One region of the Mycobacterium jinjuense genome, then DNA from elsewhere that is predicted to be linked to it. Evidence: predicted binding sites of a transcription regulator. Region 1 holds the regulator's gene; the other holds the start of a gene.
The links. Region 1 encodes LexA, which represses DNA repair genes until DNA is damaged. Its sites were predicted from a motif close to CGAACANNTGTTCG; they were not measured.
Positions count from the first base shown of each region.

Region 1 (15,493 bases):
AATGATCTGGTCGACACCACTGAGATGTACCTGCGGACGATCTACGACCTCGAGGAAGAGGGCGTGGTGCCTCTGCGTGCCCGCATCGCGGAACGTCTCGATCAGAGCGGTCCCACCGTGAGCCAGACCGTCTCCCGCATGGAGCGCGACGGCCTGCTGCACGTCGCCGGCGACCGCCATCTCGAGCTGACGGACAAGGGCCGCGCGCTGGCCGTCGCCGTCATGCGTAAGCACCGACTCGCCGAGCGGCTGCTCGTCGATGTGATCGGATTGCCGTGGGAGGAAGTGCACGCCGAGGCTTGCCGGTGGGAACACGTGATGAGCGAGGACGTCGAGCGCCGGCTCGTCCAGGTCCTCAACAACCCGACCACCTCACCGTTCGGTAACCCGATTCCCGGACTTTCGGAGTTGGGCCTGATCAGCACTTCGCCTGACGGCGATCGGGTGAACCTCGTGCGGCTGACCGAGTTGCCTGCGGGTATGCCCGTCGCGGTGGTGGTACGGCGGCTGACCGAGCACGTCCAGGGCGACGTCGAACTGATCAGCAGGCTCAAGGATGCGGGGGTGGTACCGAACGCCCGGGTGACTGTACAGGTGAACGACCACGGCGGGGTGATGATCGTGATCCCCGGCCACGAGCAGGTCGAGCTGCCCCATCACATGGCGCACGCCGTAACGGTCGAGAAGGTCTGATCGCCATTTGATTCGCCGGGATCAGGTGCCCGACGGCCGGTGGTCAGCCGGCCCGTTGACCGAACACTCGCCGCGGCGGTAGCCGCACCCCCAGTTGGTCGGCCAAGCGGTAGCCCGTCGTGGCCAGCTCACGAATCTGCTCCGGCCGCAGACCCGACTGCAGCGCGGTGTCGAGCATGCCCGCCATCCGATGGGTGCCGTCGCAGCGCAGCGCTGCCTCCAGCGACACGCCCGCCAGCGGACCGTCGCCGCGTGCGTAAGCCGAGAACGCCAGCAGCACCAGCGCTTCGACGCGCCACGGTTCCGGGAGCCGCCGCGACAGCTCCGCCCACAACGACTCGGCCTGCGCCGCGCTCTCCCCCACAGCCAGCGCGTACAACGTGTCGCGCACCTGCAGATCGGTCAGCGCGGCCCCGATCCGAGCCAGCGTGTCATCGGCTAGTTCCGCCCCGCCGGCCACCGCCGTCGCCGCCGCGATGGCCGCCTCGATATCGCGGCGTGCATCGGCGTCCGACCGCCCGGCCTCAACGTCTTCGATGACGCCGGCCAACGCCGCCGAGCGGACGGTATCGGTGACGGCGATGACATCCTGGAGTTCCGCTCGCCGGCCGTAGAGCCTGCGGCCGTCCAGCACGGCCGCCATCGCGAGCGGCGACGCCGACGGGTCGTCCACGGTGCCCCAGTTACCGCAACCGTCGGCACAGTGCCATCGCCCGCCGGCCGCAACCCGATCGACGATGTGTGCGGCGAGCAGTTCGATGCCCCGCTCAGCCAGGGCAGCCGCCAGCGTGGCGGCGACTTCGCGGTACTCGTCATTGCACAGCCGGCAGCCCGCGCCGTCCTTGTCGACGAAGACGGCGATCGCAGCGTCCGGGCGGGCCGTCGCGGCCACTTCGGCGATGTGGTCGACCGATCCGGTCAACTCGTCGCCCAGATCCACGCGCATGACGCATCCCATTGCGCCGCGGTCCACGGTCACGAGCACGAGGGATTTTTCTGGGACGAAACCCAGAACTGCGGGCAGGGCGGCGATCAGGACCGCCGGGCGGTTCAGGTGGAAATCGGGTGAGGGTGTGGTCGTCATGGGGCGACCCTCCCCGCCGGCTCGGACGAAGTGCGCCCGTCGGGGGTCGCGGCCCTCGCCGCTGTGGATCAATTCGAGGTTGGGGATGAATTCAGCAACGGTTGCGGCCAGTCGGGCTGCGGAATCCGTCCGACCGGCGTACACCTTTTGCCATGGGTTCCATGCTCGAGTACGACCTCGTCGTCATCGGTTCAGGTCCGGGCGGGCAGAAAGCGGCGATCGCGGCGGCGAAGCTCGGCAAGACGGTCGCGGTGGTCGAGCGTGGGCGGATGCTCGGCGGTGTTTGCGTGAACACCGGGACCATCCCGTCCAAGACACTGCGGGAGGCGGTGCTCTACCTCACCGGCATGAGCCAGCGCGAGCTGTACGGGGCCAGCTATCGGGTCAAGGAGAAGATCACGCCTGCCGACCTGCTGGCCCGTACGAGCCATGTCATCGGCAAAGAGCAGGACGTCGTCCGATCGCAGTTGATGCGCAACCGGATCGACCTCATCCAGGGCCACGGCCGCTTCGTCGACGCACACACCGTGTTGGTCGAGGAACCCACCCGCGGTGAGCGAACCACCGTCAGTGGCGACTACGTCCTGATCGCCACCGGCACGAAACCGGCCCGGCCGGCCGGCGTCGAGTTCGACGAGGACCGTGTGCTGGACTCCGACGGGATTCTGGACCTGAAGTCCCTGCCGGCGACGATGGTCGTGGTCGGTGCGGGCGTAATCGGCATCGAGTACGCGTCGATGTTCGCCGCACTCGGCACCAAGGTCACGGTGGTGGAGAAGCGTGACACCATGCTGGAGTTCTGCGACCCCGAAATCGTGGAGGCCCTCAAGTTCCACCTGCGCGACCTCGCGGTGACGTTCCGTTTCGGCGAGGAGGTGACCGCCGTAGACGTCGGTTCGGCCGGAACCGTCACCACACTGGCCAGTGGCAAGCAGATCCCCGCCGAGACCGTGATGTACTCCGCAGGTCGGCAGGGTTGGACCGAACATCTCGACCTGGCGAACGCGGGCCTGGAGGCCGATGCGCGTGGCCGTATCACCGTCGACAGCAACTACCAGACCAGGGTCGACCACATCTACGCCGTCGGCGATGTGATCGGCTTCCCGGCGCTGGCCGCCACCTCGATGGACCAGGGCAGGCTGGCGGCCTATCACGCGTTCGGTGAGCCCGCCAAGGGCATGACCGATTTGCAGCCGATCGGGATCTACTCGATTCCCGAGGTGTCGTATGTCGGCGCCACCGAGATCGAACTGACCCGGAACGCGATCCCGTACGAAGTCGGGGTGTCGCGCTACCGCGAGTTGGCCAGGGGCCAGATCGCCGGTGACTCGTACGGCATGCTCAAGCTGCTGGTGTCGACCGACGACCTGAAGTTGCTCGGCGTGCACATCTTCGGCACCAGCGCCACCGAGATGGTCCACATCGGTCAAGCCATCATGGGCTGCGGCGGCACGATCGAGTACCTCGTCGACGCCGTGTTCAACTACCCCACCTTCTCCGAGGCCTACAAGGTCGCGGCGCTGGACGTGATGAACAAGCTGAGAGCACTCAAGCAGTTCCGCATATAGCAGCCAGCGTCGGCCACGAGAGCAAACTTCTTCGCTGCTTTGGGTATGGATGCCCGGGAACGGGAACGCAACGTAGGCAAGACTAGTTGTCACTGGTAGTGAGACATCCACGGTTTGGCACCACCGCGAGGAGGCGAGGCTCGATGGCTGACAGCCGCGAAAACCCAGGGAAGCCCGAACAGCGTTACCAGCCGGAACAGTCCGGCATGTACGAGTTGGAATTCCCCGCACCCCAGCTGTCGTCGAAGGATGGCCGAGGACCGGTGCTCATTCACGCCCTCGAAGGGTTCTCCGACGCAGGACACGCCATCCGCTTGGCCGCCCAGCATCTGAAGGCCACGCTCGACACCGAGCTGGTGGCCTCGTTCGCGATCGACGAGCTGCTGGATTACCGGTCCCGGCGTCCGTTGATGACATACAAGACCGACCACTTCACCCACTACGAGGACCCGGAACTCAACCTGTACGCGATGCGCGACAGCGTCGGCACTCCGTTCCTGCTTCTCGCCGGGCTGGAACCGGATCTGCGCTGGGAGCGGTTCATCACCGCCGTGCGGTTGCTGGCCGAACGGCTCGACGTCCGCCGGTTCGTCGGCCTGGGCACGATTCCGATGGCGGTGCCGCACACCCGCCCCATCACGATGACGGCGCACTCGAGCGACAAGGAGCTCATCGCCGACCACCAACCGTGGGTCGGCGAGGTGCAGGTTCCCGCCAGTGTGTCGAACCTGCTGGAGTTCCGCATGTCGCAGCACGGGCACGAGGTCGTCGGCTTCACCGTCCACGTGCCGCACTATCTGGCGCAGACCGACTACCCCGCGGCGGCAGAAGCATTGCTGGCCGAAGTCGGCAGGAACGCGTCACTGAGCATCCCGCTCGAATCCTTGGTCACCGCGGGCGCGGAGGTATTGACCAAGGTGAACGAGCAAGTCGAGCAGAGCTCCGAAGTCGCGCAGGTGGTCGCCGCGCTCGAGCGTCAGTTCGACGCCTTCGTCGCCGCTCAGGAGAACCGGTCCCTCTTGACCAGTGACGAAGACCTGCCCAGCGGCGAAGAACTCGGCGCCGAGTTCGAGCGGTTCCTCGCCCAGCAGGCCGAGAAGAAGTCCAAGGATCGCTTTCAGGACGGCGACGACACCGGATAGCGCCCGTCACCGCGATGAGCGGGGGGGGGCCACAGCGAGCGAGCTTCCCGAAGGCCCGCTAAGTTGACGCAATGTCCGCGCGAAAGCCGAACCTCCGCTCGGTCCGGGACCTGACGCCCAGCCTGCAGTTTCGCACCATCCACGGCTATCGCCGCGCGTACCGGGTGGCGGGTTCCGGTCCCGCGATCCTGTTGATCCACGGCATCGGGGACAACTCCACCACCTGGGACACCGTGCAATCGAAGCTCGCGCAGCGGTTCACGGTCATCGCGCCGGATCTCCTGGGCCATGGCAAGTCCGACAAACCACGCGCCGATTACTCGGTCGCCGCTTACGCCAACGGGATGCGAGATCTGCTGAGCGTGCTCGACACCGAGCGGGTCACCGTGGTCGGCCATTCCCTCGGCGGCGGCGTGGCCATGCAGTTCGCCTACCAGTTCCCGCAGTTGGTCGACCGGCTCATTCTGGTCGGTGCGGGCGGGGTCACCAAGGACGTCAACGTCGCGCTGCGGTTCGCCTCGCTGCCGATGGGCAGTGAAGCGCTGGCGCTGTTGCGCCTGCCGTTCGTGCTGCCGACTCTGCAGATGGTGGGCCGCCTCGCCGGTGGGATCTTCGGGTCCACCGGCCTCGGCCGCGACCTGCCACAGGTTCTGCGCATCCTCAATGACCTTCCCGAACCGACCGCATCCTCGGCATTCGCCCGCACACTGCGTGCCGTCGTGGACTGGCGCGGGCAGGTGGTGACCATGCTGGACCGCTGCTACCTGACGCAATCGGTTCCGGTGCAACTGATCTGGGGTAGTTGCGACGCCGTGATCCCGGTCAGCCACGGCTGGATGGCCCACGCCGCGATGCCAGGGTCACAGCTGGAAATCTTCGATGACTCCGGTCATTTCCCGTTTCACGACGACCCGGACCGCTTCGTCGAGGTCGTGGAGAAGTTCATCGACGGCACCGAACCAGCGGTCCACGACCAGGAGTATCTGCGGGAACTGCTGCGGGCTGGCACCAACGAGGGCACGATCTGTGGCTCCCTCGACACCATGGCCGCGGTGCTCGAGGCGCTGGGCGCCGACGAGCGCAGTGCGACCTGAACGTAGCGCCGACCGCGTGCCGTTCGACGACAAGAGGATACGAAGTAGCATCGGCCCATGGCTATCGATGTGACGGTGCTGCGTGTCTTCACCGACCCGGACAGCAACTACGGAAATCCACTCGGCGTCGTCGACGCCAGCACCGTCGACCCGGACGATCGCCAGCGGGTAGCCAGCCAATTGGGTTACAGCGAAACCATATTCGTCGATCTACCAGCGCCCGGCACTAGTACCGCGCACGCCCGCATCTACACGCCGGCGGTCGAACTGATCTTCGCGGGCCACCCCACCGTCGGTGCGGCCTGGTGGCTTCGCGAACAAGGCACTCCCGTTCACACACTGCGTGTTCCCGCCGGCATCGTGCAGGTCGTCTACACCGACGAGCTGACCTCGGTGCAGGCGCGTGCGGAGTGGGCGCCGGAGTTCGCCATCCACGACGTCGCCTCCATCGATGAGCTTCTCGCGCTCGACCCGTCCGACTACCCGGACGACATCAACCACTACCTGTGGACGTGGGCCGACCGGGAGCAGGGGCTGCTGCGGTCGCGGATGTTCGCGTCCGATTTGGGGGTGCCCGAGGACGAGGCCACGGGCGCCGCCGCTGTGCGAATCACCGACTACCTGAGCCGCGACCTGACGATCGTGCAGGGCAAGGGTTCGTACATCCACACGGAGTGGACTCCCGAGGGCTGGGTGCGCATCGCCGGCCGCGTCGTCAACGACGGCGTCAAACAGATCGACTGAGGGAGGCTTTGCGGCGAATCAACTGGCGGTCGGCTGCGGCGAATCGCGATGCGCTCGGAGCGCCTCGATCTCACGCTCGAAGTCCTCGGCCGAACTGAACCCGCGATATACCGAGGCGAAGCGAAGATATGCCACTTCGTCGAGATCACGTAGCGGGCCCAGGATGGCCAGCCCTACTTCGTTGCTAGGCACCTCGGGCGAACCGGTGGCCCGCACGGTGTCCTCGACCTGCTGGGCAAGCAGGTTCAGCGCATCATCGTCGACCTGCCTGCCCTGACACGCCCGGCGCACACCCTTGATGACCTTCTCCCGGCTGAACGGCTCGGTGACACCGCTGCGTTTCACTACGGCCAGCACAGCCGTCTCCACCGTGGTGAACCGGCGTCCACATTCCGGGCACGAGCGCCGCCGCCGGATCGCCTGACCCTCGTCGGTCTCCCGGGAGTCGACCACTCGCGAGTCGGGATGACGACAGAAAGGACAGTGCATCACCGCTCCTTCGCCGCGCCAACAAACGACCAACTCGAACCTCTCTGAGCGTACCTGCGGCGCGTTGCGAAAGCCCAGCACCGGCCTCATCGGCACATACCAGAACGATCTGTCGGTGAACACGTGCGCACCAAGCTCTTTACGGCCCAACCAACGGATGTCAGCCGACCGGCGCTATGAGCGTCTGCCCGGCGTCCAGCGCAACCGAGTCGAGTTGGTTGAGTTCGCGAATCCGGTCCGCCACCTGGCCCACAGGGGCGCCGGGCGCCACCCGCTGGGCCACCTGGTGCAGGCTCTCGCCGGTTTGAACCTGGATCACCGCGAGCCGGTCCGGAACGGCGGCCGGGGTGGTGCCGACCACGCCGCCGAACTGGGCCACCAGGCCCAGCCACACCGTGATCGCTGCCGCCACCAACGCAAGGAGCACGGTGGCACCCGGTGTGATCGGCCGCCGCCGGTGCGAGGCGCGCGACATCAGTACGCCGGTGCCCCGATACCGAACCGGCGCCCCGCCCGGTCGGGTGGACAAGGGGCGCCGACGGGCACCAGCAGGCCTGATGCCGGGCCTGAGCACGCGCGGGGCCTGAACTTCCTGGGAGTCGAGGATCGTCATCTTCCTGCCTTCCGGTCCGTTGGTTTTCGCTCTTGTGTTCGAACATACTCGCTCACATGTTCGAACGATAGAACATGTGATCGAACTGTGGCCAAACGATAGGACAGGGCACCGACAAGAAATTCGGGCGCATTCCCCGGCGATGGCGCTCCCGACACGCCTCGAACACATGTTTGATTAATCCTGTGCCGCGGGCTACATTCGGCGGCATGGACTCCAGCAGCGATACACCGGACGGCACGGGCGGGGGCCGAACGCTCGACCCTGGTCTAACCGAACGCCAGCGCACCATTCTCGACGTGATCCGCTCATCGGTCACCACTCGCGGCTATCCCCCGAGCATCAGGGAGATCGGCGACGCGGTCGGGCTGACGTCCACCTCCTCGGTGGCCCACCAGTTGCGCACCCTGGAGCGCAAGGGTTACCTACGGCGTGACCCCAACCGCCCGCGCGCGGTCGACGTGCGTGGCGCCGACGAGGCTGTGAGCCCGATCGTCACCACCGATGTCGCCGGCTCCGACGCGCTTCCGGAGCCGACGTTCGTGCCGGTGCTCGGCCGGATCGCCGCCGGCGGACCGATCCTCGCCGAGGAGGCCGTCGAGGACGTCTTCCCGCTACCGCGCGAACTGGTCGGCGAGGGCTCGCTTTTCCTGCTCAAAGTGGTCGGTGACTCGATGGTCGACGCGGCGATCTGCGACGGCGACTGGGTGGTCGTGCGTCAGCAGAACGTCGCCGACAACGGCGATATCGTGGCCGCGATGATCGATGGTGAGGCCACGGTGAAGACGTTCAAACGCACCCGCGGTCAGGTGTGGTTGATGCCCCACAACCCAGCCTTCGACCCGATCCCGGGGAACGACGCCGCAGTGCTCGGCAAGGTCGTCACCGTCATCCGGAAGATCTAGTCGGCTCGGACGAAACCGTTCGTACGCGCGAATTCTTCGCTGGAGAACCATATTTCGGCGCGTACCTCGTCATAGCCGGCGGTGTAGGGCAGCCAGTACCGGCCGGTTTGGGTATCGGCCTTGATCGGATATCCCTCCGGCGGCTGCCCGGAGTCATCGACCGGTAGGCGGAAAGCCGGGCTCGGCACTTCCGGTTCGTCGACGACGATCTTCGCGTGACGTCCCGTGTCGGTCAGCGGATCCCATTGAGCGGGTTCGGCTTCGGACTCGGGTTCGATCGATTCGACGGGTTCGACAGGTGTTTCCCGCTCATCGGCGTCGCCGTCCTCGACCCCCCGCTCTTCGACGGTCGGTATTCGCGTCGGCGCGGTGTCGACGTCGTCGGGATTCTCCTCGGCCTCGCCGAGTTCGCCCGCGTCTCCCGCGGCGTCGGTACCGGTCGGCGCCTCCCATGGATTGGCCGGCGACGTGTCCCCGGCACTGCCAAGCGGCGCAAGCGCGCCCAGACCCTCACTGGCATAGCGGTCACCGAACATCGCCGCTGACTCGTCGCCGCCGCTCGACGACTGCTCGTCCGCACCCACTGTGCTGTAGGGCTGTTCGCCGTCGTACCTGTCGTCGTAGCGGTCCTCCACGGCCTCGGGACGATCGACGTCGCCGCCGCGGCGATTTCGCATGCCGGCGAACACCACCAGGCCGACGAGCAGGAGCACCGGCACGATCGCGAGCAGCCACCACCAACTGAACATAAGCCAGTTCCGGTCGCCGCCTGAGTCCGAGGCCCCGGAGGCGTTCGGCGTTTCGGACCCCTGCCGAGCGGGCACCTCGAGGCCGGCCAACTCGCCCGCCAGATTCGGTGGCTCCGTAGAGAACTCGCCCGTCGACTGGTCCCAGGACACCACGCCGCCGGTGAACCGCTGCGTGATGACGTTGTCCTTCTCGGTCTGGTCGGCCATCGGTGCGCCGAGTGTGCCCTCGGCGCCGTCCAGCTTGTCCCAGGCTGCGCTCATCGCGCCGCGCATCAGTACCGCGCCGTGGTCCGGCGTCCAGAAGATCACGGGCTTGTCTTCGGCGGCGAACCTCGACATGCGGCTTGCGGTGGGCAGACCGCCGTCGGTTTCGCTGGAAATCGGAAATCCGAGATCCCCCTCGGGCCCGCCGAGGCTTTCATACTTCGCGAGTACCTGACCCGTCACGACTCGCGCGCCTGTCGACGGGCTGTAGAAGATCTTGCCGCCGGCGAAGTTCTGCCCAAGGCCGTCCTTGCCTATCGGATAGGGCGGTCCCTCTGCGGCGCCGAGCGGTCCCAGCGGCCCTCCGGCCGCGCGGCGGGCCGCGTTGATCGCGGAGACCGGATCGCCTGGCACCTCCAGATCCGTCAACTGCCCGGCAAGGTCCGGCGGCACGGTGGTGAAATTCTTGTCGCGAGTGTTGTAGGTGATCTCACCGCCGGTGAACTTCTGGGTGATCAGGTCACCGCGGTAGCTTTCGTCCTCCGCGGGCACTCCGAGTGTCCCCGACGATCCACCCAACTTGTCCCACGCGGCATTGATCGGCCCGCGCACCACCCGCGCGCCGGTGTCCGATGTCCAGAAGATCACCGGCTTGTCGCTGGCGCTGAACGTGACGTTGAAGCTGCCCGGGGCCCGGCCCGGACCGTCGTCCATGGTCGGGAACCCCAAATCACTGTCGGCGGGCCCGCCGAGTGATTCGTACTTCTCCAGGATCGCGCCCCGCATGAAGTGAGCGCCGGTGTCAGGGGTGAAGAACACCTTGCCGCCGGCGTAGTCCTGCGCAAACCCCTCGCCCACCGGGTATACCTCGCCCTGTTTGGGACCCAGGGGGCCGCCGTCACCGCCGCTGGCCTCCCATGCCGCTGTGATCGCGGTATTCGCGGCGTCGGATTCCGGCGAGGCGCCCGCCACCGGTGCCAGCAGTAGAGTTACGGCGCCCATGAGCAGACCGATCGCCACTCGGCCCCACACCGTGGTCCTCCGGCTGTTCTGCCCGATCATTCGTCCTCCCGGGTCGGCACGAAATTTCGCTCGAAGATTTCGTGCCCGTCATCTGTCAGCAGACGTCAACTACCAACGAACACGCCGATCTTGCGAAGAAAATACCTGCCAATCCCTCATTCGCTGTGGATAACCCCGCGTGCCGCGCGGATTAGTGCAGTCCGACCCGCGGCCCAAGGCCGAAGTTTTCCTCTCGACCGCGGCGGAATGGTGCCAAAAAACAGTTTGCACACGAACACCGAGAATGGCTTAGGCCACCGGATATCCGCCGGAATATCGGTAGCCAGCAGGCATGGCACACATCCGCTTTGCGGCTGACTGCGATCTTTGCGTCCCGCCCACTCGGCGACGAGGTTCAACCGGTGTGTTGGTCGCCACGAGCCCACGTCGTTCCGCGCCTAAACTCGAAGCCATGTTTTCCCGGGTGAGCCTGACCCACTGGGATGTTTTCACCGCCGACCTGACGAACGGCGACATCGCTGCGCTGAGCCGCTGCGCGTCGACGAATTGGCCGCAGATGAGTTACGCCGCGGGCAGGAGGTGTCGGTTCGTGTATTGCTCTGGCGTATATCGGCTTTACCGCCGACCGAATCGTGATGAGTGAAATCCTCGAAGTTCGCGAGCGGCGCCAACCGCTCACCTTCACGTTCGACGACATGAACCGGTACCACGGCGGTCACTCCCCGGCCGGAGTGGCCATGGCGTTCAAAGTGATGCAACGCGCCTTCGCGATGCTCTCCCCTGACGAGCCACCCGATCGCCGATCGATCACCGTGCGCACCGCGTTTCGCGGCCCCGGCGGCCGGGACGGTTTCGAGGCGGTCAGCCGCGCGGTGTCGGACGACCGCTACACCGTGGACCGTTCACTGGTGCGAGGCGACAGAGGTCGCCTGCTCGAAGATTTCGTGTTCGTCGTGGGCATTGCGGATCGCGGCGTGACGTTGCTGCTGCGCGAAGGATTCGTCACCGACGAGTTCATCGACCTGGCCCGTACCAAGGACCGGACGGCTCCCCAAGAAGCCCGCCTCGATCATCTGAAGGCGCAACTGGCGCAACGCGTGATGTCGGCGTCCGCTCCCGCGGTGTTTGCGGTCGACTGAGCCACGGCTGTGCGGTTTCACCGCTGTGAGCTGACTCACCGAGTCCGGTTTATCCGATTGACGAACCGGCGCATCGGGTATTGGAGGGCCACGAGAAACGATCGGCAAGGAGGAAGGCGCAGTGTCCGACAAGAACAACAGTGGACCCGAGGAAGCCGTCAAGGGCGTCGTCGAGGGAGTGAAGGGTAAGGCCAAGGAGGTGCTCGGCGCCGTCGCGGGTCGAGACGACCTGTATCGCGAGGGTCAGGCGCAGCAGGACAAGGCTGACGCGCAGCGTAACGCCGCGCAGAAGGAAGCCGAAGCCGAGAGTGCACGGGCCGCGGCCAAGACCGCCGAGAAGCGCCAAGAATCCGAGCAGGAGTAGTTCGGTACCAAACGCGAGAGGCGCAGAGGGATGAAACCCTTTGCGCCTCTTCGCTATGCGCAGACGTCGCGGCGACGGGCTCAGAACGTCGCGTATTCGCGCAGGGTCGCGGCCAGTGGAACCGGCACTCGCGCCTTGATCCTCGTGCCTTCGGCGGTGTGCTCGGTGGCGTCGACACGCCCGTCGGCGTGGACGCGGTTGACGAGATCGCCGCGGTCGTAGGGAATTGTGACGTCGATCGTGGTGTCTGTCGGTGGAATCAACTCCGCCATCCGCTGCTGCAGACGGTCCAGTCCCTCGCCGGTGCGCGCCGAGACGAACACCGCGTCGGGCAGCGCACCGCGCAACTGCGCCAGTGTCAGACCGTCGGCGGCGTCGATCTTGTTGACCACCAACAACTCCGGCGCCGGCGGTGCGTCGTGGTCGGCTAGACCTGATGTCGCCGGCCGCGCAGCTCCGATGACCTCGTTGACGACCTCGCGCACGGCGTTGATCTGGGCCAGCGGGTTGACGTCGGACCCGTCGACCACGTGCACCAGCAGATCGGCGTCGACGACCTCTTCCAACGTGGAGCGGAACGCCTCCACCAACTGGGTGGGCAGATGGCGGACGAACCCGACCGTGTCGGTCAGTACGAAAGATCTGCCGTCGGCGAATTCGCCTCGGCGCGTTGTCGGTTCGAGCGTCGCGAACAACGCGTTCTCCACCAGTACCCCCGCACCGGTCAGCGCGTTGAGCAGACTCGACTTACCGGCATTGGTGTAGCCGACGATGGCGATCGACGGCACCTCGCTGCGGCGCCTGCCTCTGCGCTGCGTGTCGCGGATCTTCTTCATGTCCTTGATGTCGCGGCGTAGTTTGGCCATTCGCTCGCGGATGCGGCGACGGTCGGTCTCGATCTTGGTCTCACCGGGACCGCGCGTGCCCACCCCGCCCCCGGCTCCACCGGCACGACCGCCGGCCTGCCGGGACATCGATTCGCCCCAGCCGCGCAGCCTGGGCAGCATGTACTCCATCTGAGCCAGGGTGACCTGCGCTTTGCCTTCCCGGCTGGTCGCGTGCTGGGCGAAGATGTCGAGGATGAGCGCGGTGCGGTCGATGACCTTGACCTTGACCGCCTTCTCCAGGGCCGTCAGCTGGGCGGGGCTGAGCTCACCGTCGCAGATGACGGTGTCGGCTCCGGTCGCGAGGACGATCTCGCGAAGTTCGGCGGCCTTACCCGAGCCGATATAGGTGGAGGCGTCCGGTTTGTCGCGGCGCTGAATCACCCCTTCGAGCACCTCCGAACCGGCCGTCTCGGCGAGTGCGGCGAGTTCGGCCAGGCTGGCTTCGGCGTCGGCCGAACTTCCTTCGGTCCAAACGCCCACCAGCACCACGCGTTCCAGGCGCAGTTGGCGGTATTCGACCTCGGAGACGTCGGTGAGTTCGGTCGACAGACCGGCCACGCGGCGCAGTGCCGTGCGGTCTTCGAGGGCCAGTTCACCCGCGCTCGGGGTGTGGCGGATAGGAGGATCGGGATACGTCATAGGCGAATAGAGATTCGCACGGAGATCACTTTTCATGCACCCCAATTAACGTTGCGCAAGGCTCCACCATTCCTCGGACAGCTCACCATGGGCCACCAGAACCGAGGGTCCACGCAGGAAACTGCTGGCGTCGGTGATGGTGACCGAGACTTCGCCGCCAGGAATCCGCACGTCGACGCTGCCGGTGCCGGCGCCGCTGAAGGCCAGCGCCGCGACGGCCGCGGCGACGGTGCCGGTTCCGCACGACCGGGTCTCGCCGACGCCGCGTTCGTGCACGCGCATCGATACCGCGCCGTTCGCCGGCGCCGTCATCACCTCGACGTTCACGCCCTCGGGAAACTGCGCGGTGTCGAAGTGCACCGGTGCCCCGATGTCGAGCGCGGACAGTTCTTCGACGGTCAGGTCGGGGTCGAGGCAGGCCAGATGCGGATTTCCGACGTCGACCGCGAGTCCCGCGAACGGCCTGCCGCCCACGATCGCTTCGCCGGCACCCAGTTGGTTCACCTTGCCCATCTCGACCGTGACGTCGGCGGTGGTCTCGTCCCAGGCATGCAGCACCACCGGACGCGGACCGGCCAGCGAGCCGACCACGAACTCGTCGCGGTCCGCCAGTCCGCTCACGCGCAGGTAATGGGCGAACACCCGCACTCCGTTGCCACACATCTGCGCGACCGACCCGTCGGCATTGCGGTAATCCATGTACCAGTTCTCCCCCGCGACGCCTTCCGGCAACTGCTCGAAAAGACCCGCCCGGTGCGCGGCCTGCGCGGTAGTCACCCGCAGCACACCGTCGGCGCCCAGCCCGCGGCGGCGGTCGCACAGTGCGGCGACCGATCTCGGTGACAGCGTCAGTTCGAAGTCGAGGTCAGGTAGCAGCACGAAGTCGTTCTGCGTCCCGTGGCCTTTGGCGAACTTCACCTGTTCAGGGTACGTCCCGCCACACTCGCACCGTGTCCTCGAGGAGGTCCGACGCGGCGCCGTCCATCCAGGTGGTGCGGTGGTCGCGGCGGAACCAGGACCGTTGCCGGCGCACATAGCGCCGGGTGCCGATGAACGTCGGCTCGCGGGCGGCGGAGCCGTCGCCGCCCGCGTCGAGGTCGGCGAGCACTTGTGCGTAACCCAGCGCGCGCGACGCGGTGACGCCGTCGCGCAGCCCACGATCCAGCAGTGTCCGCACCTCGCCAACCAGCCCGTCGGCGAACATCTTGTCGGTCCGTTGCGCCAGCCGTTCATCGAGAAACGTTGTATCCCAGTCCAATCCGACTATCGCGGTGTCCCAGCGGGGCGCGCCGATGGTGGGAAACGACGCGGCGAACGGCTGACCGGTCAGTTCGACGACCTCGAGCGCCCGCACGATCCGGCGCCCGTCGGTGGGCAGGATCGCAGCGGCCGCATCGGCGTCCACCCGCGCCAGCTCCTCGTGCAGGACGGCCACCCCGATTTCGGCGAGTCGCTGTTCCCACCGGGAGCGCACCGCCGGGTCGGTGGCCGGAAACGTCCAGTTGTCGAGCAAAGACTGGACGTACATCATCGATCCGCCCACCACGACCGGCACGGCGCCGCGTCCCGCGATGGCCTCGACGTCGGCGACGGCCGCGCGCTGGTAGCGGGCCACGCTCGCGGTCTCGGTCACCGCCAGCACGTCGAGCTGGTGGTGCGGGATGCCGCGACGCTCGTCGACGGTCAACTTCGCGGTTCCGATGTCCATGCCGCGGTACATCTGCATCGCGTCCGCGTTGACGATCTCGCCACCGAGTCGCTCGGCCACAGCCAGCGCCAACGCCGATTTGCCGGTCCCCGTCGGTCCGATGATCGCGATCGGCCGTGTCATCCTCTTCGGCTCTTCGGCTGCAAGACGCCCGCGAAGTAGCCGACGCCGTAGGGCGCGCCACGATAAAGCTCCGTGGCCGACCGAGGCACACCCTCCATGAGGCCCGCGAGGACCTGGTAGGGCACCCGCCCGACGATCGTTTCTGGTAGCCGGGACAGCGCGGCGGTGTCGCCGGCGGCCAGGGCATCGACGAGCGCCGCTTGTACGGCGACCGAATCGGGGTCATAACCGCCGGGGGCCGTCGGCGTCAACGTGTTGGCGCCGTCGGCGACGACGAGCACCCCGATCGGGTCGGCCGCGTCGTCGATCTCGGCGCGCAACCGCC
Region 1 is NZ_CP142362.1:457,270-472,762, forward strand. It holds gene QGN32_RS02245 (iron-dependent transcriptional repressor DtxR) at 1-693, shown strand, start outside; gene QGN32_RS02250 (DUF4192 domain-containing protein) at 737-1,777, opposite strand; gene sthA (Si-specific NAD(P)(+) transhydrogenase) at 1,939-3,345, shown strand; gene QGN32_RS02260 (proteasome assembly chaperone family protein) at 3,489-4,487, shown strand; gene QGN32_RS02265 (alpha/beta fold hydrolase) at 4,559-5,581, shown strand; gene QGN32_RS02270 (PhzF family phenazine biosynthesis protein) at 5,639-6,325, shown strand; gene nrdR (transcriptional regulator NrdR) at 6,344-6,814, opposite strand; gene QGN32_RS02280 (LysM peptidoglycan-binding domain-containing protein) at 6,975-7,427, opposite strand; gene lexA (transcriptional repressor LexA) at 7,637-8,332, shown strand; gene QGN32_RS02290 (sunset domain-containing protein) at 8,329-10,347, opposite strand; gene QGN32_RS02295 (hypothetical protein) at 10,944-11,447, shown strand; gene mbp1 (microaggregate-binding protein 1) at 11,569-11,811, shown strand; gene hflX (GTPase HflX) at 11,892-13,337, opposite strand; gene dapF (diaminopimelate epimerase) at 13,383-14,255, opposite strand; gene miaA (tRNA (adenosine(37)-N6)-dimethylallyltransferase MiaA) at 14,260-15,168, opposite strand; gene QGN32_RS02320 (class III extradiol ring-cleavage dioxygenase family protein) at 15,165-15,493, opposite strand, start outside.

Region 2 (15,493 bases), 1.9 Mb from region 1:
ACACCATGCGATATCCGACGTACGCACCCCAGTCGTGGCCGACCAGCAGCACACGGTCGAGGCCGAGCGCATCCAGCAGCGCCAGCACGTCGGCGGCGACGTCGTCCTTACGCCACCGGTGCGGCGCGGGCCCCGACCAGCCGTATCCGGGCAGGTCCGGCGCGATGATCCGCAGCCCCGCGGGCGGGTCGGCCAGCAGATCCCGGTACACCCAATGATGCTGCGGCCAGCCGTGCAGCGCCACGACGGGACGTCCATCGGCGGGACCGGCCTCGGTGACGTGAAAGTGCACGCCGCGGGCATCGACGAACGCTCGCCGCACTCCGTTGATGGGCGGCGGACCGGAAGTCATAACGGGACTATAGGCGCCGCGCTAACGTACCGATATGGCCGGATACCGGGCTCTGTTCGACGCAAGCATCGCTGATCCAGAAGCATTCTGGGCCGACGCCGCCAGCGCGGTGACGTGGACCCGCGAGCCGAAGCAGGTCCTCGACGACTCCAATCCGCCGTTCTACCACTGGTTCCCAGACGGGGAGCTGAACACCTGCGCCAACGCACTAGACCGACATGTCGACGACGGCCGCGCCGACCAGCCGGCGTTGATCTACGACTCGCCGGTCACGGGGTCGCAACGGACATACACCTACCGCGCACTGCGCGACGAGACAGCGAAGTTCGCGGGTGGGCTGCGGGCGCTGGGGGTGGAAAAAGGCGACCGTGTCGTGATCTACATGCCGATGATCCCCGAGGCCGTGATCGCCATGCTGGCGTGCGCGCGGTTGGGGGCGATCCACTCGGTCGTGTTCGGCGGGTTCGCCGCGCACGAACTCGCGGCGCGCATCGACGATGCGCGTCCGGTCGTGATCGTGTCCGCGTCGTGTGGCATCGAACCGACCCGGACCGTCGACTACAAGCCGATGCTGGACGCCGCGCTGGAGATGGCCGAGCACCCACCGCGCAACTGCGTCATCGTGCAGCGCGAAACAAAGCGCTGCGAGTTGGCCGCGACCCGCGACCTGGACTGGGCGGACCTGACGGCCGCGGCGCCCGTCGACCCGGTGCCGGTTGCGGCAACCGATCCGCTGTACGTGTTGTACACATCCGGAACCACAGGCAAGCCCAAGGGCATCGTCCGTGACAACGGCGGGCACGCGGTGGCGCTTCTGTGGAGCATGCGCAACATCTACGACATCGCCCCCGGCGAGGTGTTCTGGGCGGCGTCCGACGTCGGCTGGGTGGTCGGCCACTCCTATATCGTGTACGGCCCGCTGCTGCTGGGTGCCACGACGGTGCTCTACGAGGGCAAGCCGATCGGCACACCGGATCCCGGCGCGTTCTGGCGGGTCGCGTCCGAGCACGGGGCCAAGGCGCTGTTCACCGCGCCCACCGCCATACGCGCGATCCGCAAGGAGGATCCCGACGGCTCGCACCTCGCCCGCTACGACCTGTCGAAGATGAAGTACCTGTTCCAGGCCGGCGAGCGACTCGACCCCGACACCTACGAGTGGGCGTCACAGAAGCTCGGCAAACCGGTCGTCGACCACTGGTGGCAGACGGAGACGGGCTGGGCGATCGCCGCCAATCCGATGGGCCTGGACCCCATGCCGATCAAGCCCGGCTCCCCGACGGTCCCGATGCCCGGCTACGACGTGCGGATCCTGCAGATCGACGGGTCCCCCTGCGCACCCCGCGAGGAGGGCGCGATCTGCATCCAACTGCCCCTGCCGCCGGGCACCCTGCCGACGCTGTGGGGTGACGACGACCGCTACGAGGCCTCATACCTGTGCGAGCACCCCGGCTACTACCTCACCGGTGACGGCGGCTATCTCGACGAGGACGGCTACTTGTTCGTGATGGGCCGCATCGACGATGTCATCAACGTAGCCGGACACCGGCTTTCGACGGGATCGATCGAGGCCGTGCTGGCCACCCACCCAGCGGTCGCCGAGTGCGCGGTCATCGGGGTGCACGACGAGATCAAGGGTCAGGTGCCGCGGGGTTTCGTCGTGCTCAAGGCGGGCGCCTCGGTCGACGGGCTGGCCGAGGAACTCATCGAGGCGGTGCGTGAGAACATCGGCGCCGTAGCGTGTTTCAAACTCGTCGACGTCGTACCCGCCCTGCCCAAGACCAGGTCCGGCAAGATTCTGCGCAAGACCATGCGGGGCATCGCCCATGGCCGTGACGAACCGTTGCCGTCGACGATCGAGGATCCGACGGTGATCGAGACGCTGAAGCCGATCTTGCACGGTCGGCGAGGTTGAGCCCGCCCAACCTCATATCGGCATATATTCGTTGTTGCGTCCGTGATTTCGTCGGAGCGGCGGGCGTCACGACAGAGGAGTTGATTCGCGATGCGTACATCTGCGGTCAAGGCCAAGACCGGCTGCACCTGTCATTGCCACAAGTGCGACCAAGGTCATCACTGCGGAAATCCCCCTAACTGCTACATCAGGAAGTAGACCGGCGCGCGAGCTCTCGCCCCCCCCGGTTACCGTCCGCGCAGGCGGGGTATCACCTGCTTGTCCGTCAATAACGGCTTCGGGCGGAGGTGGAGGGATGGCCGCGAAACCCAAATACATGGCCGTGCAGGCGGCGGCGCTGTTCGTGGGCGTCGCGCTGATCGCCTTGGGCGTGCTCGGGTTCATCCCGGGACTCACGCAGGACTACGACCGTCTGGCGTGGCTCGGCCACGGATCCGGTGCCAGCCTGTTCGGGGTGTTCGCGGTGTCCGGACTGCGCAATGTGGTCAACCTGGTGATCGGCGCCCTGGGGTTACTGTTGGCTCGTACGTACGCGGCAGCTCGGGCGTACTTCCTCGGCGGCGGCCTGGTCTATTTTGCACTGTGTGTGTACGGGCTGATGGTGGTGCACACGTTCGACTGGATGTGGTTCACTCTCGGCGTCGTCATGATCATTCTCGGGTTGACGCTCGCCGGCCAGCATGATCCGACGAAACGTCGCAAGAGAATCCGCGCTTGACCAAGGGCCACAACCGGGGATGTCGCTACTACGTTGTGTCGCAGCGCTTCACCCGAAAGTATCGCGAGCGTTTGAAACACATGGTTGTCTGGGTAGGTGGACACGGCGATGGTGGAAGATACCGGCGCTCGACGCCCTCTGAACCTGGCACTGGCCACCTGGGTTTCGGCCATCAATTTCTGGGCCTGGAACATGATCGGCCCGATGTCGACCACTTACGCCGGCGACTTGTCGCTGAGCAGCGCCGAAGCGTCGATGTTGGTGGCGACGCCGATCCTGGTCGGCGCCCTCGGCCGGATCGTCGTGGGTTCGCTCACCGACCGGTTCGGTGGGCGCGCCATGTTCATCGCGATCTCGCTGATCTCGATCGTGCCGGTGCTGGCGGTCGGCGCGGCCGGGTCGGCCGGGTCCTATCCGATGCTGCTCGTGTGCGGCTTCTTTCTGGGCATCGCCGGCACCATCTTCGCCGTCGGCATCCCGTTCGCGAACAACTGGTATGACCCGTCGCGCCGCGGGTTCGCCACCGGCGTGTTCGGGATGGGGATGGTGGGCACCGCCCTCTCGGCGTTCTTCACCCCCCGGTTCGTCGGCTGGTTCGGCCTGTTGACCACCCATGTGATCATCGCGGTCGCATTGGCGGTCACCGCCGTCCTGTGCATGCTGTTCATGCGCAACTCGCCGGTGTTCACGCCGAACACCGACCGGGTACTGCCCAAGTTGAAGGCCGCCGCGAAACTGCCGGTCACCTGGGAGATGTCGGCTCTCTACGCAATCGTGTTCGGCGGGTTCGTGGCGTTCAGCAACTACCTGCCCACCTACATCAAGACCATCTACGGCTTCTCGGCCGTCGATGCGGGCGCGCGGACGGCGGGATTCGCGCTGGCCGCCGTCCTCGCCCGGCCCGTGGGCGGCGCGCTGGCTGACCGCTTCGCGCCCAAGTACGTCGTGCTGGCATCGTTTGCCGGCACCGCACTGATGGCGTTCATTGCCATACTGCAGCCACCACCGGACGTGTTGTCGGCATCCACGTTCATCGCGCTGGCGGTGTTCCTCGGCATCGGCACCGGCGGCGTGTTCGCCTGGGTGGCCCGCCGATCTCCGCCGAAGTCCGTCGGTTCGATCACCGGAATCGTCTCGGCCGCAGGGGGTTTGGGCGGCTACTTCCCACCGCTGGTGATGGGTTCCACCTACGATTCGGTCGAGAACGACTACTCGGTCGGCCTGACCCTGCTCGTGGCGACCGCACTGATCGCGTTCGCCTACACCGCACTGCGGCTACACGCCTTTGAGCCGCAACCCAAGGAGGCAGCACAGTGACCATCACGCCGCCCCGCATCGGCGGCCGGATCGAAGAACTGCTCGAACGCAGCGGACGGTTCTTCACTCCGGGCCAAGCTTCCGACGACGGGCGCACCGTCCACCGCCGCGGCGGCCGCGAAGGCGACATCTTCTACCGCGACCGGTGGAGCCACGACAAGGTCGTCCGATCCACCCACGGTGTGAACTGCACGGGTTCGTGCTCATGGAAGATCTACGTCAAGGACGGCATCATCACCTGGGAGACCCAGGAGACCGATTACCCGTCGGTCGGGCCGGACCGGCCGGAGTACGAACCGCGCGGCTGTCCCCGTGGCGCGGCGTTCTCCTGGTACACGTATTCGCCCACGCGGGTGCGTTATCCGTATGCGCGCGGCGAGCTCGTACGTATGTACCGCGAAGCCAAGGCGCGCCTGGCAGATCCGGTGTTCGCATGGGCCGACATCATGGACGACCCGGACCGCCGTAGGCGCTACCAGCGGGCCAGGGGCAAGGGCGGCCTGGTACGCGTGAGTTGGGCCGAGGCCACCGAGATGATCGCGGCCGCCCACGTTCACACGATCAAGCGGTACGGGCCGGACCGGGTAGCGGGGTTCTCCCCGATTCCGGCGATGTCGATGGTGTCGTTCGCCGCGGGCTCCCGGTTCATCGAACTGCTCGGCGGTGTGATGACATCCTTCTACGACTGGTACGCCGACCTTCCGGTGGCCTCCCCGCAGGTTTTCGGCGACCAGACCGACGTACCGGAATCCGGCGACTGGTGGGACGCGTCGTATCTGATGATGTGGGGATCCAACGTGCCGGTCACCCGCACGCCGGATGCGCACTGGATGACCGAGGTGCGCTACCGCGGCACCAAGGTCGTCAGCGTCAGTCCCGACTACGCCGACAACACCAAGTTCGCCGACGAGTGGATGCCGTGCGCGGCCGGCACCGACGGCGCATTGGCAATGGCCATGGGACATGTGGTCCTATCGGAATTCTTTGTCAAACAACGTGTTCCATTCTTCGTCGACTACGTCCGCACGTTCACCGACCTGCCGTTCCTGGTCAAGCTCGAGGACCGCGACGGCAGGCTTGTCGCCGGTAAGAACCTGACCGCGGCCGACCTAGGACACCAGACGGAGAACGCGGCTTTCAAACCGGTGCTGCTCGATGGTGCGACCGACACGGTCGCGGTGCCCAACGGGTCACTGGGTTTCCGCTTCGGCGACGACGGCGTGGCCAAGTGGAACCTCGAACTCGGTGACCTGGTGCCGGCGTTGACGGTGCTATCCGCCAAGGGCGGCGATACGGCTGAAATCGTGTTGCCCCGCTTCGACACCGTCGACGGGCACGGCGAGGCGCTCACCCGCGGCGTGCCGGTGCGGCGGGTGGGCGAGCACCTGGTGTGCACCGTGTTCGATCTGATGCTCGCGCAGTACGGCGTGGCCCGGCCCGGACTGCCCGGCGACTGGCCCGCCGGCTACGACGATCCCACCCAGCCGTACACGCCTGCCTGGCAGGAGCCGATCACCGGAGTCGCTGCGTCGCAGGCCATTCGGATCGCCACGGAATTCGCCCGCAACGCCGAAGAGTCCGGTGGCCGGTCGATGATCATCATGGGCGCCGGAATCTGCCAATGGTTCCACGGAGATGCCACCTATCGCGCGGTGCTGGCGCTCGTGTTGCTCACCGGCGCGATGGGCCGCAACGGCGGCGGCTGGGCGCACTATGTCGGACAGGAGAAGTGCCGTCCGGTGACGGGGTGGTCGACGATGGCGATGGGCACCGACTGGTCGCGACCACCGCGGCAGATGCCTGGCACCTCGTACTGGTACGCCCACACCGATCAGTGGCGCTACGACGGCTATCGGGCCGACGCGCTCGCAAGTCCGCTGGGCCGCGGCCGGTTCCGCGACCGGCACACCATGGACGTGCTGGCCGCGTCCACGGCGATGGGATGGAGCCCGTTCTATCCGCAGTTCGACCGTTCGAGTCTCGACGTGGCCGACGACGCCCGCGCTGCCGGAGAAGACATCTCCACCTACGTCACCGGGCAACTCGCCGAGGGCAAGCTCAAGCTGGCCGTCACCGACCCCGACAATCCCGCGAACTGGCCGCGGGTGTTGTCACTCTGGCGGGCCAACCTGCTCGGCTCGTCGAGCAAAGGCAACGAGTACTTCCTGCGTCATCTGCTCGGCACCGACTCCAACGTGCAGGCCGAGCCGTCATCGGAGGCCGTGCGGCCCAACGACATAGAGTGGACCGACGACATCCCCGAGGGCAAGCTCGACATGCTGATGTCGATCGACTTCCGGATGACCTCGACGACGCTGCTGTCCGACGTGGTGCTGCCCGCGGCCACGTGGTACGAGAAGCACGACTTGTCCAGCACCGACATGCATCCCTATGTGCACGCGTTCAACCCCGCCGTCGACCCGCCATGGGAGACCCATTCCGACTACGAGGCGTTCGGCGCGATCGCGCGGGTGTTCAGCGCGCTGGCGGCCAAGCACTTGGGAGTGCGCACGGACGTGGTGCTCGGCGCGATGCAGCACGACACCCCCGGCGCGATGGCGTATCCCAGTGGGGTCGAACAGGACTGGCGTGTGGACGGGACGACACCCATACCCGGTAAGACCATGGGACCACTCGCGGTGGTGGAGCGCGACTACCCCGCGGTGGCCGAAAAGTGGGCGACGCTGGGCCCGCTCGTCGAGAAGCTCGGTTTGACCACCAAGGGCATCACCGTCCGGCCCGACAAGGAGGTCGACGAACTCGGGGCAAAGTTCGGGGTGATGAACTCCGGACGCGCACAAGGCCGTCCGGCGATCAACACCGCCGAGCGGATGGCGGAGGCGATCCTGGCGCTGTCCGGCACCAGCAACGGACGGCTGGCCGTCGAGGGGTTCCGCGAGTTGGAGCGCCGGACGGGGCGCCCACTGGTGCATCTGGCCGGGGGTAGCGAGGAACGCCGCATCACGTTCGCCGACACCCAGGCGCGGCCGGTTCCGGTGATCACCAGCCCCGAATGGTCGGGCACCGAGACCGGTGGGCGCCGCTACGCCCCCTTCACCGTCAACATCGAGGAGCTCAAGCCGTTCCACACGCTGACCGGCCGGATGCACTTCTACCTCGACCACGACTGGCTGGAGGAACTCGGTGAACAACTCCCGATTTACCGTCCGCCGCTGGACATGTCGCGGTTGTTCGGCGAGTCGGCGGTGGGTGACCACGACGGGGTGGCGCTGACGGTCCGCTACCTGACGCCGCACTCGAAGTGGTCCATCCACTCCGAATACCAGGACAACCTGTTCATGCTGTCGCTGTCGCGCGGCGGACCGACGATGTGGATGAGCCCGGCGGACGCCGCGAAGATCTCGGTGCGCGACAACGACTGGGTGGAGGCGGTGAACCGCAACGGCGTGCTGGTGTGCCGGGCGATCGTGTCGCACCGGATGCCCGAAGGCGTGGTGTTCGTGTACCACGCGCAGGAGCGCACCATCGACGTGCCATTGAGTGAGACCACCGGTAAACGCGGGGGGATCCACAACTCGCTGACCCGACTGCTGGTCAAACCCAGCCACCTCGCGGGCGGATACGCCCAGATGGCGTTCGCGTTCAACTATCTCGGCCCGACCGGCAACCAGCGCGACGAGGTGACCGTGGTACGGCGCCGCAGCCAGGAGGTGATCTACGAATGAGGGTCATGGCGCAGATGGCGATGGTGATGAACCTCGACAAATGCATCGGCTGCCACACGTGCTCGGTGACCTGCAAACAGGCCTGGACAAACCGGCCCGGCACCGAGTACGTCTGGTTCAACAACGTCGAAACCCGCCCCGGCCAAGGATATCCGCGCACCTACGAAGATCAGGAGCAGTGGCGTGGCGGCTGGATGCGTGACCGCAGGGGCCGCCTCCGCCTGCGCGACGGCGGTCGGTTGAGCAAGCTGCTGCGAATCTTCGCCAACCCCAAGATGCCCAACATCGCGGACTACTACGAGCCGTGGACCTACGACTACGAGAACCTGACGAACGCGCCGCTCGGCGAGCAGATGCCGGTGGCGCCGCCCCGCAGTCTGATCAGCGGCGAACCGATGAAGATCGAATGGTCGGCGAACTGGGACGACGACCTCGGCGGCTCACCGGAGATCCTCGCAGGAGACCCGGTACTGAAGAAGGTGAACGAACAGGTCCGCCTCGAACTCGAGCAGACGTTCATGTTCTACCTGCCGCGCATCTGTGAGCACTGCCTGAATCCGTCCTGCGTCGCGTCGTGCCCGTCGGGTGCGCTCTACAAGCGCTCCGAGGACGGCATCGTGCTGGTCGATCAGGACCGTTGCCGCGGCTGGCGGATGTGCGTGTCGGGATGCCCGTACAAGAAGATGTATTTCAACCACAAGACCGGCAAGGCTGAGAAGTGCACCTTCTGCTACCCACGCATCGAGGTGGGCCTGCCGACGGTGTGTTCGGAGACCTGCGTGGGTCGGCTGCGGTACCTGGGCCTGGTGTTCTACGACGTCGACCGGGTGCTCGAGGCGGCGGCGGTGAAGAACGACACCGACCTGTACGAGGCGCAGAAGTCGATCATCCTCGACCCGCACGACCCCGAGGTGATCGCCGGCGCGCATGCCGAGGGCATCTCGGAGGAGTGGATCGAGGCCGCGCAGCGCTCACCGGTGTACGCGCTGATTCACCGCTATCAGGTCGCGCTGCCGCTGCACCCGGAATACCGGACCATGCCGATGGTCTGGTACATCCCGCCGCTGTCGCCGGTGGTCGACGCCGTCGCCCGCGACGGTCACGACGGCGAGGAACTGGGCAACCTCTTCGGCGCGCTGGAGGCGCTGCGCATACCGATCGAGTACCTCGCCGGGCTGTTCACCGCCGGTGACACCGCGGTGGTGGAGGGCGTGCTGCGGCGCCTGGCCGCGATGCGGTCCTATATGCGGGACATCAACCTGGGCCGGGAGACTCAGCCGCACATCCCGCAGTCGGTCGGAATGACCGAAGAGCAGATCTACGAGATGTACCGGCTGCTCGCCCTCGCGAAATACGAAGAGCGCTACGTCATTCCGACCGCATACGTCGCAGACGCCCATGCCCTGGAGGCGCAGGCGCTCGAGGAGCCCGGTTGCTCGCTGTCGTTCGAGGGCGGGCCTGGGATGTACGAGTCGGGGCCGTTCGGCGAGGCGAGCGGCGGCCCGGTGCCGGTGGCGGTGGAGAGCTTCCACGCGCTGCAGCACCGGCAGACCAGCGAGGGCATCGCCGTCACCGAATCACGTCCCTCGCGAGTGAACCTGCTCAACTGGGACGGCCGCGGCGAGCCCAGCGGAATGTTCCCCGCCAGGAGCACGGAGCAATGAAGGTCCGCAGGAGCCGGCGCCAAGACGTACTCGAGCATCGGGTCGTGTGGCAGGCGGCCGCGCTACTGCTGGCCTATCCGGATCATCAGCACGCCGAACGGCTGGCCACCGTCACCGAACTGATGGGTCACCTGCCGAGCAAGCCCGCGCAACTGCTCGGCACCACCGTCGCTGCATTGCGGACCATCGATCCGATGCAGGCGCAGGTCGACTACGTGGACACCTTCGACATGCGTCGTCGCACCACGATGTACCTGACGTACTGGACCGCCGGTGACACCCGCAATCGCGGCAATCACATGCTCGCTTTCGCCCACGCGTACCGGGAAGCCGGGGTCGACCCGCCGCAGCGCGAGGCCCCCGACTATTTGCCGGTGGTCCTCGAGTTCGCCGCAACGGTCAACCCGGCAGCGGGACGACGCCTGCTCATCGAGCACCGGACGCCGATCGACCTGCTGCGCGACGCACTGCAACAGTCGGCCTCGCCGTACGCACACGCGGTGGCCGCCGTCTGCGAGACGCTTCCTGCGCGCACCGACCAGGAGATCCAGCGCGCCCAGCAGCTGGCTGCATCCGGCCCACCCACTGAATCCGTTGGGTTGCAACCATTTACATTGACAGTGCCGCCACGACGGACCCAGGGAGTCTGAGATGTCGGGTTGGGAAATCTTCTGGGACGTCGTGCCGTACGTGACGCTGGCGATCGTCGCGGTCGGGATCTGGTGGCGGTACCGCTACGACAAGTTCGGCTGGACGACCCGGTCGTCGCAACTGTACGAATCACGTCTGCTTCGCATCGGCAGCCCGATGTTTCACTTCGGCATCCTGGTGGTGATCGTCGGGCACGTCATCGGGCTGGTGATCCCCGAATCATGGACCGACGCAGTCGGGCTGTCCGATCACGCCTATCACCTGCAGGCGATGGTTCTCGGCGCCATCGCCGGGATCACCACGCTGGCCGGAATCGCGCTGCTGATCTACCGCCGCCGCACCACGGGCCCGGTTTTCCTGGCCACCACCGTCAATGACAAGGCGATGTATCTGGTGCTGGTGCTGGCGATCGTCGCGGGCCTGGCGTGCACGCTGATCGGTGCGACGCCCGTCGGCGCCGAACACGATTACCGCCACACCGTGTCGCCCTGGTTCCGCTCCATCTGGATCCTGCAGCCGCGCGGCGACCTGATGGCGCAGGCGCCCCTCTGGTTCCACATCCACGTGATGATCGCGCTGGTGTTGTTCTGCCTGTGGCCGTTCACGCGGCTGGTGCACGTGTTCAGCGCACCGATCGGCTACCTGTTCCGGCCCTACATCGTCTACCGCAGCCGCGACGTCGTCGACAAGGGCGAGCTGGTCGGTTCGCGCCCGCATCGGCGCGGCTGGTGAATTCCAGCGTCCCCGGAATTGAGTCCCTAACTGAAGTCAAGCTACTTGTCGGCTTGTCCTACGCTCATGTTCAGCGGGCTGGGATGTCGGAGCGCTTGGCGACTTCTGTGGCTTCGGCCCAGGTGGCATATCGCGAGTAATGGTGGCGGTCCCGGCCATACGTCGAGGCAGCGAAGCATCCGCGCACGCGCCTTGACGTGAAGCGACAGGGCCCCGATCTTGTCGGTGGCCTCGGGCATGATCGAGCGTATGTTCGATTCGATGTTTGCGACGGCCGACGATACCGCCGTGGTCGCGGCGATCGAGGAGTGCGCCCGCGCGGAGGCCGCTCTTGTGGCCCGTCGCCTGGCGGCCACCGCCGAGTTGACCGCGCGATACACCGAGCCCGACGGGCAGCGCGAGCATCTGGTGATCGACGGCTGGCGGCTGGCGGCCGCCGAGATTTCGGCTGCGATGGGGATCGCGGACCGGGCTGCCTCGCGGCAGATGTGTATCGCGATGGCCCTGCGGGAGCGGTTGCCCAAAGTCGCGGCGCTGTTCGCCGAGGGGCGGTTGAGTGCCGGGCTGGTCGCGACCATCACCTGGCGGACACAACTGATCGTTGATTCCGAGATCCAAAAACTGCTCGACACCGCGATCGCCGAGCGTGCGGCCAAGTGGGGGTCACTGTCGGTCGCAAAACTGGAGGCGGCGATCGACTCGCTGGTCGACGCTCATGATCCCGACGCGCGCCGGCGCATGCGAGAGGCCGCACGAAGCAGAGACGTCCGGCTGGGCAAACGCGACGATGTGACGGGAACGGCGTCGCTGTGGGGCCGGTTGTCGGCGACCGACGCGGCCCTGCTCGAGCGTCGGCTAGCACAGATGTCGGGCGGGGTGTGCAAAGACGATCCGCGCACCCTCGGGCAGCGGCGGGCTGATTCGCTGGGCACCATCGCTGCCGGCGCGGACGCACTGAGCTGCCAGTGCGCCAACCCGGACTGCCCGGCTGCCGGCCACGATCCCCGCGCGGCCGGCATCGTCATCAACGTGATCGCCGAACCCGCGGCCCTAAACGCACAACCGGATCCTCAGATGTCAGGCGACGGCCAAGCCAATCCAGCGCCAGAGCCGGCCGAACGCCCAGCACCGCCGGGGGAGCCGAAACCGGCTGCGGCGCCGGGGCAGCCGAAACCGGCTGCGGCGCTCATCCTCGGTGGCGGCCTGATTCCGACGCCGCTGCTGGCCGAGCTGATCAACAACGGCGCGAAAGTCCAGTGGGTGCAAAAGCCCGATGCAGCACCCGAAGCCGGTTACAAGCCGTCGCGCAAGACGGCACGGTTTGTCCGGATGCGCGATTTGACGTGTCGATTCCCCGGCTGCGACCGACCCGCGGAGTTCTGCGACATCGACCACACCACGCCCCATCCGGGCGGCGCCACGCATCCGTCAAACACCAAGTGCCTGTGCCGAATCCATCACCTCCTCAAAACGTTCTGCGGCTGGCTCGACGAGCAACGCGCCGACGGGACGATCATCTGGACGGCGCCGTCGGGGCGCACGTATGTCACCCACCCCGGTAGCCGGTTGTTCTACCCGGGCTGGGATAGCGCCACTGCCGTCCTGCCCGCGCCACAACGACCAGCAGACAACCCTGCCAAGGACGCCATGATGCCGCGCCGACGGCGAACCCGCACCCAGGACCGGCTGCACCAAATCAAGCGCGAACGCGCACTCAACGCCCTTGAACGCAGCCGATCCGCGGCCCCCGTCACCTCCCAACCCAGCAGGCCGCCGCCGCACGACCTCACCGATACCGACCTCGCGGTGGGCACCGACGGCTCTGACGCCGACCCTCCACCGTTCTGACCAACGCGACGGCCGCGGGAACGCGATACCAAGTACGCCGGTCGCCGAGATCATCCAAACACGTTGGCCTGTCGACACATATGTTGTGCGGCCTCATTCCCCGGCAGGTGCGTTGACGGTCGCGCGGTCGGTGGCGGCCGGCGGCCTACAGGCACCGGCTCGCGTACTGGCTAGCGGGTGACCTCAGTGATCGAGAAGAACGCCCGCTCCTCGCCGCGGAAGGTGCGTACGGTGCCGGTGACGGTGAACGCGGCTCGAGCTCGGATGTCGGTCGAGCTCGAGCCGACACTCAGCTCCACCGGACCGGGTTCCATGACAAGGTCGCCCGAAAGCCCGGTGTAGGCAAGCACACTCATCGGTACCGTGAAGGTCACCGTCTTCGACGCGCCAGGCTCCAGATCGACGCGGGCGAACCCGGCGAGCTGTTGAGCCGGCAACGTCACACCGGTCGCGGTGTCGGCCGCGTACAACTGCACGACCTCGGTCCCGCGGCGTTGTCCGGAGTTGGTGATGACGACCGACGCGGTCGCCGAGCCGTCCACCTCGACGCTGTCGCTCACCAGCGTCAGTGAGCCGTACGAAAACGTCGTGTAGCTGAGGCCGTGCCCGAAGCCGAACAGCGGGGTAGCCGCCATGTCGAGATAGCCGCGGTGGGGGTCCGCCCCGGTGCGCCGGTAGCCGCTGCCGGCCTTCTGGCCGTGATGGATCGGCACCTGCCCGACGTGCCACGGCATCGTGAAGGGAAGTTTCCCAGCGGGATTCGACACTCCGAAGACGGCGTCGGCGATGGCGGTGGCGTGATGCGGGCCCGCGTAGTAGGCGGTGAGCACCGCGGGCAACTTGTCGATGACGGCGCCGAGCGCATAGGGCCGCCCCATCGAGAGCACGGTGACGGTTGGCTTGCCCAGCGCGGCTACCGCGTCGATCAGCGCGACTTGTTGTGCGGGCAACGCGATGTCGGCGGTGTCGGACCCCTCTCCTTCGGTACGTTCGCCGGACCACGACGACCGTCCGCCCACCGCCAAGATGACGACGTCGGCTTGGCGAGCGGCCGCGACGGCGGGCGGGATGTCGGCCGGTTCGGTGGGCGCGACACCAGTGCCTGCCACAGCGGTGACCTGCGCGCCGGGTAGAAGCCGTCGGACCGCGTCGGCGAGTGACACGGTCGGGTAATGGGACTGAAGATAGCCGCGGCGGTCCGTCGTGAACACCGGCGCGAGTTCGCCGGCGATCGCCACCAGCGCCTCGTGCGGTGCGTCGGCGCCGAGTTCCATTCCCGCCATGGCGATCTCGCCACCGGTCGCCCTGGCCTCGAACATCTTGAGCGCATCCGCGTACGTGTATGTCGAGAACCCGGCCGCCACATCGTCGGCGTGCGGTCCGATGACCGCGACCGTCGCGATCTCGCGGCTCAACGGCAGCAGGCCGTCATCGTTCTTGAGCAGCGTCACCGCCTGTGCCGCCAGGCGGGCGGCCAGATCGCCGCCCTCACCGGCAGCGGTGGTGATGGTGATCGGGTCTTCGGGGACATAAGGGGCGTCGAAGAGCCCGAGCGCGAACTTGTCGCGCAGCACTCGCAGGACGGAGCGGTCCAGTAGCAGCTCGGAGATCCTGCCCTGGCGCACGGCGTGCGCCAACACCTCGCCGTAACCGAAGACGCTCGGCAACTCGACGTCCATACCCGCCGTGAGCGCCATGGCGCCGGCCGCCTCCGCGGTTTCGGCGACCCGTTGACGCGTCTGCAGAAACTCGACGGCGACATAATCGGAAACGGTTGTCCCGGTGAATCCCAGCCTTTCGCGGAGCATGGTGCCGAGCACTGCGGGCGAGGCCGAGACCGGCACGCCATCGAATTCGCTGTAGCTGGGCATCACGCTCGCCAACTTCGCCAACCGGATCGCGGCCTCGAAGGGCCGGGCATAGACGTCGTACAGCTCGCGTGCGCCGACGGCGGTGGCCGCCATGTTCTGCCCACCTTCGGTGACCGCATAGCCGACGAAGTGCTTGCCGGTCGCCAACACGCCGTCGGTCAGGTCGCGCGACTGCAGTCCGCGCGTGTAGGCCACACTCATCGCGCTGACGAGGTAGGGATCCTCGCCGAAAGTCTCACTCACCCTGCCCCAGCGGGCGTCACGGGCGATATCCATGACCGGTCCCAGCGCCTGACGTAGACCCACCGACCGCAGTTGACGACGGAGGACATCCGCCATCTCCTGCACCGCCGCCGCGTCCCAGGTCGCGGCCATCGCGATGGGAGCGGGGAATGCCGTGAAGCACGGTGCCACCACGCCGCTCATGGCCTCGTTGTGGCAGATCGCGGGAATCTTCAGGCGGGTGTGGGTCATGAGGTGGTGCTGAATGGCGTTGACCGCCTTGGCAAGAACCTCGGGCGGCTTGTGTCCGATCAGGCCGAGGGCACAGACATGGCCGATACCGTTGCCGAGATGCACATCGAGTTGGCTGCGATTCGTCCCGTCCACACTGAAGAGCGCCAGCGGAAACACCGAGGACAATTGCATCGCCTTCTCGTCGATCGTCATCTCGTGCAATAGATCCTGCGCACGCTGCATCGGATCGGCCGTCGCCACAAGGGTTGAGTATCCTCCCGTCGAC
Region 2 is NZ_CP142362.1:3,617,831-3,633,323, reverse strand. It holds gene QGN32_RS17220 (alpha/beta fold hydrolase) at 1-352, opposite strand, end outside; gene QGN32_RS17215 (propionyl-CoA synthetase) at 387-2,264, shown strand; gene QGN32_RS17210 (DUF4383 domain-containing protein) at 2,560-2,982, shown strand; gene QGN32_RS17205 (nitrate/nitrite transporter) at 3,091-4,299, shown strand; gene QGN32_RS17200 (nitrate reductase subunit alpha) at 4,296-7,985, shown strand; gene narH (nitrate reductase subunit beta) at 7,982-9,649, shown strand; gene narJ (nitrate reductase molybdenum cofactor assembly chaperone) at 9,646-10,299, shown strand; gene narI (respiratory nitrate reductase subunit gamma) at 10,301-11,032, shown strand; gene QGN32_RS17180 (HNH endonuclease signature motif containing protein) at 11,294-12,880, shown strand; gene QGN32_RS17175 (glycoside hydrolase family 3 N-terminal domain-containing protein) at 13,051-15,468, opposite strand.
Region 2: a site for LexA is predicted at 11,275-11,288, ahead of QGN32_RS17180 (HNH endonuclease signature motif containing protein). Genes of this name have one in related genera too.